3 regions of the Rhizobium sp. BK212 genome follow, and region 3 is predicted to be linked to each of the others. Evidence: predicted binding sites of a transcription regulator. Region 3 holds the regulator's gene; each other region holds the start of a gene.
What was found. Region 3 encodes LexA, which represses DNA repair genes until DNA is damaged. Its sites were predicted from a motif close to TGTTCNNNNTGTGTTCNG; they were not measured.

Region 1 (3,275 bases), 280 kb from region 3:
CGGTTATCGATGGCGACACCATCGAGATCGCCGCCCGGCGGATCAGGCTGAATGGCGTAGATGCGCCGGAGAGTTGGCAGGTATGCCAGGACTCCGTCAGGAAGCCCTACCGTTGTGGCAAGGAAGCGGCTTTCGCCTTAGATGACTTCCTGGCGAAATCGCGCCCGACCCGTTGTCAGGCGCGGAACACGGACAGATATCGCCGCGTCGTTGCCGACTGCGTCAGAGCGGACGGGACCAGCGTGAATTCGTGGATGGTCCGACAGGGTTGGGCGGTCGACTGGGTGCGATATTCGAAAGGCGCTTTCAGAGCGGATCAGATTGCTGCCGAATCCGCACATGCCGGCATCTGGCGGGGGACGTTCGAACTTCCATGTAAAGCAAGGGCGTCGCGATCAAAGCGAAAGGCAGCCTGCTGAGGCACTGACTCCGCTTCCGAAGCGTCGCAGTCTCACGAAACGAGGTCGACAGGCTGGCTAAAGAAAGTTCGCCTGCAATGTCTCGCCTTCCGTGGAGACGACGCTGGAGCCGTACGCTTCACGAGACGTAATCATTATCGCGTCGTTCGCCGCCGGGCGCGCAAGGTGCCGTGCGTCTTCCCATGGTGCGGACAGCCAGATATCCGTCTCCTCCTTGGTAAGCAGCAGCACGGGCATCGCCTTTTCATGGATCGGCCTGACGACATCGTTCGGGTCGGTAGTCAGGAATCCATAGAGGTCGTCAGTTGTCAGCCCGTCTTTGACTTTGCGGACGCTCTTCCACTGCGGTACGTGGATTCCGGCAAAAAACATGAGCGGTTTGCTTTCGTCTCGGCCGAACCATGCGTTCGGAATTTTGCCGCCGGGTTCTTGGCTGGCGGGATCAGGCTCCGCAAACGACGTCACCGGGACGATGCACCTGTGCCCCACGTCGAACCACCGCTTCCAGTGCGGCAGATCGAGCTTCCGTACGTTGGTGACGCCTCGGTCTGGCTCCATCCGGATGAGTTCGCCGAGGTCGACCGCTTCGCCCTTTGCCCTCCGCTTGGCCGCGCGTTCCTCGGCTGCCTTTTTCTGAACGAACAGGGGGGAGGGCAGGCCCCATCGACCGTGGACGAGCAGCTTGCGGCCATCGGGCGTGTTTCGAACGATTGGACCCATCTGATCCGGGTTCATCTGGTAGGCAGGCATCAGGTTGATCATGCTCTCGGCGTCGATCGCCCATTTCCTGACCCAGTCCTTTTCTTCCATGCGATAGAGATTGCACACGTCAGCCACTCCGCGGTCGTTCCGGATGGCAACGTAGCCGGCCCGTCGATGACTGCCAACTGCGCCTCCAGCGAAATCTTGAAACTAGATGCCCCGACCTCCATCTCGTCTTCTATTGGAGGTTACGATGCCAAAACGTCCAGAACACGTGGTGGCAATTCCGACTGCTGAGATCATAGCTCCGCCGCGGTTTTCCTGCCGGGGAGCAGTCGTGTGTGATTGCTGTCGCCAATCGAGGAGGAAGGACGAATTCGATGAAGATGCATTCGGCATCTGCGCCGAATGTCTTGGATCCGACGCCGTCCTGATTGATCTCATAGCTCGGTTTCAGGAAAGCTAGCGAGCAGCTTCGCCGTTGGCTGCGGGTTGGGAGACTTGCGGGGGACACAACTCCCTTTCCCCATATTTTTTAAAAAGCGCCGCTGACTTACACGCTTTGCCTACGTTTCTGATTCGTCGAGAGAATCTTAGGTTTCACTGAAATTGTGAGACGATATTCCTATTTCGGCCCATCTTGACGTCGCCTTCGCAAAGGAACATACGGAGAACATCTGCATTAACACGGCATGAAGCCGTCCCTTTTCATCGCGATTTCGGAAGGATTCGCAAACGATGTCGGCTGCCCGCGAGCAAGTCCTCGCTGACCTGCGCGAACGCATCGCTGCTCTTAGCGGCGGCACAGCGAAGCGAGTGGGTTGCCTGTCCTTCGGTGTGCCCGAGATCGACGCCGTGCTCCCGGGAGGTGGCCTCGCTTACGGCGCACTGCATGAATTCGCGGGAGGCGGCTCGGGAACCGTGGACGGTTCCGCCGCAGCCCTCTTCGCTGCAGGAGTAGCGGCTCGCACGAAGGGACAGATCGTCTGGTGCCTCACGAGACCCGACCTTTTTATGCCAGCGCTGGCGCAGGCGGGTCTTCATCCGAAGCGGGTCGTATTCGTCGAAGGCGACAAGGAGGAGGACGTACTCGCGAGCATGGAGGAATGTCTTTCCTACGGAGGTCTGGGTGCGGTCGTTGGGGAACTCGTTCGCCTCCCGATGACGGCTTCGCGTCGTCTGCAGCTCGCGCCGGAGAAGACTGGCACGATGGCGGTCGCGGTAAGACGCTGGCGGCGACAAACGGAGGCGAATGATTTCGGCCAACCGACCGCGTCGACGACGAGATGGCGGGTCAGTGTGCTGCCGTCAGAGGATCTCCCGGTTCCCGGCGTGGGAAGGGCAAGGTGGCTGCTTGAATTGATGAGATCGCGTGCGGGCGAGTGTGCTGAGTTTGAAATTGGAGCCTGCGATGACAAGGGTCGTATCCATCTATCTCCCGGATCTGGCGACCGATCGAATACGTCGCGCCGATCCCTCTATTCCGCCTGAGCAGGCAATCGCGGTCATCGCGAAGTCCGGCTCCAAGCGCTGGGTTGCCGCGGCGGATGATGCCGCGAGGAAGGTCGGAGTGCGGACAGGGATGGCTGCGGCGAAGGCTCAGGCGATGTTCCGCAACCTGATGCTGGTCGATGCGGATCCTGCCGCCGATGCTGCTGCGCTTGAACGAATTGCGCTGTGGGCGCTGACCGTCTACTCCCCGATCGTCGCCGTTGATGGCATCGATGGCATCGTCATGGACACGGAGGGCGCCGACCACCTGCAGGGTGGGGAGGAGCCAATGCTCAGCCGCGTCGCCAATCAGTGCCGCGCGAAGGGGCTGACTGCTCGTGTCGCCGTGGCGGATACCTGGGGAGCGGCTCACGCCTGCGCCCGTGCGATCAACCGCGAGACTGTCAACGTACCCCGTGGCGAGACTGCCAGGGTGGTCGAGCGGCTTCCGATCTCATTGCTCCGACTCCCGGAGAAGATCGTCAGCGATCTGCGGACGCTTGGCTTCCGAGCGATCGGCGAGCTTGCGAACACGGCCCGCGCTCCACTCGCGCTTCGATTTGGCCCGGAGATCGGGCGGCGGCTCGACCAGATGTTTGGCCGCCTTTCCGAACCCATCGATCCCATTCGCGATCCTGAACAGGTGGAGGTCTCCCGAGCTTT
Region 2 (3,275 bases), on a different contig from region 3:
CGTCGGAGGCCACTTCGAGCAGCTGCCGGTCCAGCTGCAGCCGCCAGAGCAGCCGGTAAAGCAGGGAAAACCGCACCGGATCGGAATGGCAGAGAACGGTCTCGGCAAGATCGATGAAGGCGGGCGGCACCGTCATCGGCTTGCGTGCCATGATCGGCGCCGGCGGCATGGCGTCGCGCTGAAAAGCGAGATCGGCCTCTTCATCTTTTTCGCGCCAATCGATCTCTTCAGGCAATATGCCGGCGGCAGCAAAGGCCCGCGCGGCATCACGCCATTCGGCAAGATCTCCGCGTCCTGCCAGCACGACCCGGCGCATCACAGCAACGACAATTGTTCAGGTTGCGGCTCGAACATGGCGCGAAGGTCGGGGCGGTCGATCAGACGGCGCGGCGACCAGCCTTCCGCTGAAATAAAGGACTGGACCTTCTTGATCGAAATGCCGAGCCGTTGGAGATCGTCGATCCGCAGGCGGCGAAAACGGCGAGCCGAAACGATCGCTTTGACGGTCTTGGTGCCGAGACCGGGCACGCGCAGCAACCGCTCGCGCTCGGCTTTGTTGATATCGACAGGAAATTCGGCCCTGTTGGCGAGCGCCCAGGCTAGTTTCGGGTCGAGGGTGAGATCGAGCATGCCTCCCGCCTGGTTCGCGGTGATCTCATCGATGCCGAAACCGTAGAATCGGTAGAGCCAGTCGGCCTGATAAAGCCGGTGTTCCCGCATCAGCGGCGGCTTGATCAGCGGCAGATTTTTCGACGAATCCGGGATCGGGCTGAAGGCGGAGTAATAGACGCGCTTCAGGCCATAGCTGCTGTAAAGCCGGCCGCTGGTGGCAAGGATCGTCGCGTCGTTGGCGCCATCGGCGCCGACGATCATCTGCGTGCTCTGACCGGCCGGCACAAAACGCTGACGCTTCTTCGTCCGCAGCGTCGGCTCGCCGGCAGCCTCGATCTTCAGCCTCAGATCCCCCATCGATCGCCTTATATTGGCGGGCTTCTTTTCCGGCGCGAAACGGGTAATGCCGCTATCCGTTGGCAACTCGATATTGAGGGACAGCCTGTCGGCATGAAGCCCCGCCTCCTCGATCAGATGCGGTGATGCTTCAGGGATCGACTTCAGATGGATATAGCCGCGAAAATTATGCGTCACACGCAGTTCGCGGACGATGCGAACCATCTGTTCCATCGTGTAATCGGACGAACGAATGATGCCGGAGGAAAGAAACAGGCCCTCGATATAATTGCGGCGATAGAATTCCAGTGTCAGCCAGATGACCTCTTCAGGCGTAAAGCGCGCCCGTTCGACATTGCTCGACGAGCGATTGACGCAATAGGCGCAGTCGTAGATGCAGAAATTGGTCAGCAGTATTTTCAGCAGCGAAATGCACCGTCCATCCGGCGCATAGGCATGACAAATGCCGGATCCCTCGGTCGAACCGAGGCCGCCGCTTGCGTGAGAATCGCGTTTCACCGTGCCGCTGGAAGCGCAGGAAGCGTCATATTTCGCAGCATCGGAAAGGATGGCCAAGCGTTCTGTTAGCGACTTCTTCATTAGTATGTTCACTATATGTTCTTATATGCAAAGTCAATAGGAGCGACGTCACCTTTGCCCATTTTTCAGGCGCGCCACCGGATGCCGCGGCGGGTTGCGTTTCGTTTATGCGAATTTTCTGGAAATCGGCCTTGGCGATCTGCTATAAGCACTTAACTAGGATTGTGGCACGGTTCCGAAGCTCCCCTTCGGGACCTGTTTTCTTTTGTGTCTGCGGCTGACTGCTCGAAAAGCACGGACGAGCGGATACAAGGAGTGAAGGACAGAAAAATGGTTGAAAAGGTACCGATGACACAGGGTGGTTTCGTCAAGCTGCAGGAAGAGCTGCGCTGGCGTCAGCAGGAGGAGCGCCCCCGAATCATCGAGGCGATCGCCGAAGCCCGTGCTCATGGCGACCTTTCCGAAAACGCCGAATATCACGCCGCCAAGGAAGCCCAGAGCCATAATGAAGGCCGCATCAGCGAACTGGAAGACCTGACGGCGCGTGCCGAGGTCATCGACCTCACGAAGATGTCGGGCGACAAGATCAAGTTCGGCGCCAAGGTAAAGCTCGTCGACGAGGACACCGAGGAAGAAAAGACCTATCAGATCGTTGGCGACCAGGAAGCCGACGTCAAGGCCGGCCGCATCTCTATCTCTTCGCCGATCGCCCGTGCGCTGATCGGCAAGGAAGTCGGCGACTCCATCGAGGTCAATGCGCCGGGCGGCTCCAAGGCCTACGAAATCCTCCAGGTTTCCTGGGGCTGATCGCCCGCCAGCCGCGAGACCTATCCCTTGCCCGATATGCGTGACGTCGAGATCATCGCGCCCAATTTCAAGCGCCGGCTCTCCGGCGTCACGTCGACCATTGTTCAGCTCATTCCCTGCCAGATCCGGCACGGCATAAAGATCGCAACCCTTGGCCCCGGCCTGCCGGAAGGCCTGCCGAAACTGGCGTGGCGCCAGCTCCTTGGCCTCTGGCGCCCGCCGTCACGCCGGCGCCAGCGTGTCTGGCACGCGCGCCGCAACAACGAGATGGCCGTCGGCATCCTGCTTCGCCATCTCATGCGCATGCCGCTGAAGCTGCTCTTCACCTCGGCCGCCCAACGCCGCCACACCGCCTATACGAAATGGCTGATCCGCCGCATGGACGCCGTCATCGCGACCAGCGACCGTTCCGGCTCGTTCCTCGAGGTGCCGCACACGGTCATCCAGCACGGCGTCGACCTTGCCCTCTTTCATCCGCCGGAAACGGCAGAGGACGGCATCGCCGCCACCGGCCTGCCCGGATGCCATCTTATCGGCTGTTTCGGCCGCGTGCGCCACCAGAAGGGTACCGATCTTTTCGTCAAATCGATGATCGAACTGCTGCCGCAGAATCCGGAATGGACAGCGATCGTCTCCGGCCGCGTGACGGCGGAGCATGCGGCATTCGGTGACAAGCTCAAGGCCGATGTCGCCGCCGCCGGGCTTAGCGACCGTATCCTCTTTCTCGGCGAAGTGCCCGATATCAAGATCTGGTATCGCCGCCTGACGCTTTACGTCGCGCCCTCCCGCAACGAGGGCTTCGGCCTAACGCCGCTTGAAGCCATGGCTTCGCGCACCGCGGTGGTGGCATCGGATGCGGGCGCTTATGCCGAGCTCATCGTCACGGGCGAGACGGGTTCGGTCGTTGCCGCCGGCGATGGCGAGGCGCTGACGCGGGCAATCGCGCCCTATATCGCAGATCCCGCCCTGGCGATCGCGCA
Region 3 (3,275 bases):
GCCGTCGATCAGCCTGCGCAATGTCGCTCTCTCCGCGCTCGTCATCCTCGTCATTTCGCCCTCCGAAGTCCTGGGGCCGAGCTTCCAGATGTCCTTTGCCGCAACCTTGGCGCTCGTGTCGGGCTATCAGCTGTGGAAGGATCGGCGCGTCCGCGAGAGTGCCTTCCTGAAGCTGCCGATCGTCAGGCCTTTTGTCGCGGTTGCGGGTTTCTTCGGCGGTGTCTTCCTGACCTCGCTGATCGGCGGTTTCTCCACCGCACTGTTTTCGATCGAGCATTTTCATCGCCTGACCGCCTACGGCCTGCCGGCAAACCTCGCGACGATGCCGATCATCTCCTTCATCATCATGCCGGCCGGGTTGCTGGCGATGCTGCTCATGCCTTTCGGTTTGGACGTTTTGCCTTGGAAGGTTGTCGGATTCGGCCTCGATCTGGTGATTGCCGTCGCCAAGACCGTGTCCGGCTGGGGTGGCGACATCGGCATCGGCCGCTTGCCCGCCTGGTATTTCGCAGTCGCCGTGGCGGGCTTCCTGCTGCTGACGCTGCTCCGCACCCGGCTCCGCCATATGGGCACGTCGATCATATCAGTCGCAACGCTCATCCTGCTGCTTCTGCCGGTTCCCCGGCCGCCGGATCTGGTGATTTCGGAAGATGGCAGTCTCGTCGCGGTCGTCGAGGCGGCGGCAATGGCCTCCAACCGTGAAAACCCGCCGGATTTCATCTTCGACCAATGGCAGCGCGCGCTGGTCCTGCCGGCGCATGACCCGCCGAAGATGCTGGATGGTCCTGCTGTCCCGCCAGCAGGAGAGGACCGTCGCGTCAGGCTTTCGCGCGATCAGCAGAACGAAGCGAGGGCGGCGATGCGGGCGGCCGCAGCTGACGGTGACGCAAACCGCTTTTCCTGCGTCAAGAAGGCCTGGTGCATATCAAGGCTTGGCAACGGTCATGTGGTCGCCGTCATCGACAATGCCGCCTATCTCGCTCCGGCCTGCGATGCGGCCGATATCGTGGTAACGTCGGTCCGCCTGCGTTTCAACAGCTGCCGCTCAGGCGCGACGCTCTTCACCGGCGAGACGTTGCGCCGGACCGGTTCCGTCGAATTGCGCTTCGCCGAGGCCGGCATGGAGGTCACAACCGCACTCGATGATCTGTCTCGGCCATGGATCCGCCATCGCGCCTATGACTGGCACAGCAACAGCTTTGTCGAAACCGGCCAGGGTGTCAGTGATAGCGGCGAATAAGGCCGACGAGTTTGCCCTGCACCTTGACGCGGTCCGGCCCGAAGATCCGGGTCTCGTAAGCCGGGTTGGCCGCTTCCAGCGCGATCGAGGCGCCCTTGCGGCGGAAGCGTTTGAGTGTCGCTTCTTCGTCGTCGACGAGAGCAACGACGATATCGCCAGGGCTTGCGGTGCTGCCATTGCGAATGATCACGGTGTCGCCGTCGAAAATGCCGGCGTCGATCATCGAATCACCCTTGACCTCCAGCGCGTAGTGTTCACCGGAGCCGAGCATATCGGCCGGAACGACGATGTCGTGGGTGTTGTTCTGGATTGCCGAGATCGGAACGCCGGCGGCGATGCGGCCCATGACCGGCACGGAGACGGAGTTGCCATTGTCGGCGACGGGTTTTGCAGGAGCGGGAGTGGCGACCGGCTGGGGCTTGCCCAGGCTGCCCTCAATGACGCTCGGCGAAAAGCCGCGCCGGGGCTGGATGCTGGGGCTATAGGCCTCCGGAAGCTTGATGACCTCGAGTGCGCGGGCACGGTTCGGTAGGCGGCGAATGAAGCCACGCTCCTCGAGGGCCGTAATCAGCCGGTGAATCCCGGACTTTGAAGCGAGATCCAGGGCGTCCTTCATTTCGTCGAAAGACGGCGGAACGCCGGATTCCTTCATGCGCTCATGAATGAAGAGGAGAAGCTCCTGTTGTTTGCGCGTGAGCATCGACGTTGTGACCTCGTGATTGAAACAAATCCAGAACAGACACTATATGTTCCATATGTGTTCCGCAAGTAGCTAAATTTCCGTAAAACTTGGCGCCAACTCGTTGAGATTTTTATTTTCATTCGCCGGATTGGCCGACAAGTCTTGCCTTGCGCGGCACCGTCGCACATCTCTGCCGTGTCAGGAGAGGGGATATCATGAACGAGCATTCCGCCAAACCGCGCCCGCTGGATCATGTCGTGCTGCCGGTCGTCAATATCGATCTGGCGCGCGAGAGGCTCGGCAAGCTGGGCTTTACCGTTGCCGCCGATGCGCGTCATCCCTTCGGAACGGAGAATGCCTGCGTCTTTTTTGCCGATAAGACCTATCTGGAGCCGCTCGGGATTGCGAGCGTTGGGGAAAGTGAAGCATCGGCGCGGCAAGGCAATGTCTTCACCGCCCGCAACCGCGCCTTCCGATTCCGCTGCGGCGAGGAGGGGCTTTCGGCGGTGGCCTTCGGCAGCGAGGATGCCGATATCGATCATCGGAATTTCGTCGGCGACGGAGCGAGCGCCGGCGAGATGCTGGCGTTCAGCAGGCCGATGACGATGCCGGATGGTTCTGAGAGCATTGCCGGCTTCAAGCTGGCCTTTGCCGGCGACCTGCGCGCGCCCGATCTCTTTCTCTTCACCGTCGAGCGCGTCAATCCGCTGCCGGCCGACCGCAGCGCGCTTGAGGCGCATGCCAATGGCGTGACCGGCATTGCCGAGGTGGTGCTTTGCGCGCCCGATGCGGCTGCCTTCGCCGCCTTCGTCAGTCTTGCCAGCGCGCAATCGGCATTCGAGAAAACCGGTTTCGGCGTCAAGATCGCGGCGTCGAATGTGAAAATCAGCCTGATGACGCCGGAGGGTTTGGAGGCCTATTTCGAGGTCGCTGTCCCATCCGCCGACCGCGGCCTGCGCGGCCGGGCGATTCTCTTCGCTGTCGCCGATCTTGCCGTGACAGAAGCGCATTTGGCTGCTAACGGGGTGACATATACGCGCAAGAACAATCGCATTCTGGTGAAGCCCGCGCCCGGGCAGGGCACGCTTTTCGCCTTCGAGGAAACACGATGAGCACAGATACGAATTCCCAAGTCAAGATCGGCGAGGGCCAGGGCCAGGTCACCTTTTCCAACACCGGCCGCCTGTCGCTGATTGCCGGCCCTTGCCAGATGGAGAGCCGCGACCACGCCTTCATGGTGGCCGGCACGCTGAAGGAGCTTTGCGGAAAGCTCGGCATCGGCCTCGTATACAAGAGCTCCTTCGACAAGGCGAACCGCACCTCGCTTTCGGCCGAACGCGGCATCGGCATTGA

Region 1: the regulator LexA is predicted to act here: its motif matches at 1,780-1,797, upstream of FHT79_RS32090 (ImuA family protein).
Region 2: the regulator LexA is predicted to act here: its motif matches at 1,554-1,571, upstream of FHT79_RS07845 (putative DNA modification/repair radical SAM protein).

Annotation. Positions count from the first base shown of each region.
Region 1 is NZ_JACIFS010000003.1:381,647-384,921, forward strand. It holds gene FHT79_RS11845 (thermonuclease family protein) at 1-419, shown strand, start outside; gene FHT79_RS11850 (SOS response-associated peptidase) at 477-1,247, opposite strand; gene FHT79_RS32090 (ImuA family protein) at 1,860-2,612, shown strand; gene FHT79_RS11860 (DNA polymerase Y family protein) at 2,533-3,275, shown strand, end outside.
Region 2 is NZ_JACIFS010000002.1:573,219-576,493, forward strand. It holds gene FHT79_RS07840 (UdgX family uracil-DNA binding protein) at 1-316, opposite strand, end outside; gene FHT79_RS07845 (putative DNA modification/repair radical SAM protein) at 316-1,548, opposite strand; gene greA (transcription elongation factor GreA) at 1,819-2,295, shown strand; gene FHT79_RS07855 (glycosyltransferase family 4 protein) at 2,323-3,275, shown strand, end outside.
Region 3 is NZ_JACIFS010000003.1:656,837-660,111, reverse strand. It holds gene FHT79_RS13160 (ComEC/Rec2 family competence protein) at 1-1,240, shown strand, start outside; gene lexA (transcriptional repressor LexA) at 1,221-1,940, opposite strand; gene FHT79_RS13150 (VOC family protein) at 2,138-3,034, shown strand; gene kdsA (3-deoxy-8-phosphooctulonate synthase) at 3,031-3,275, shown strand, end outside.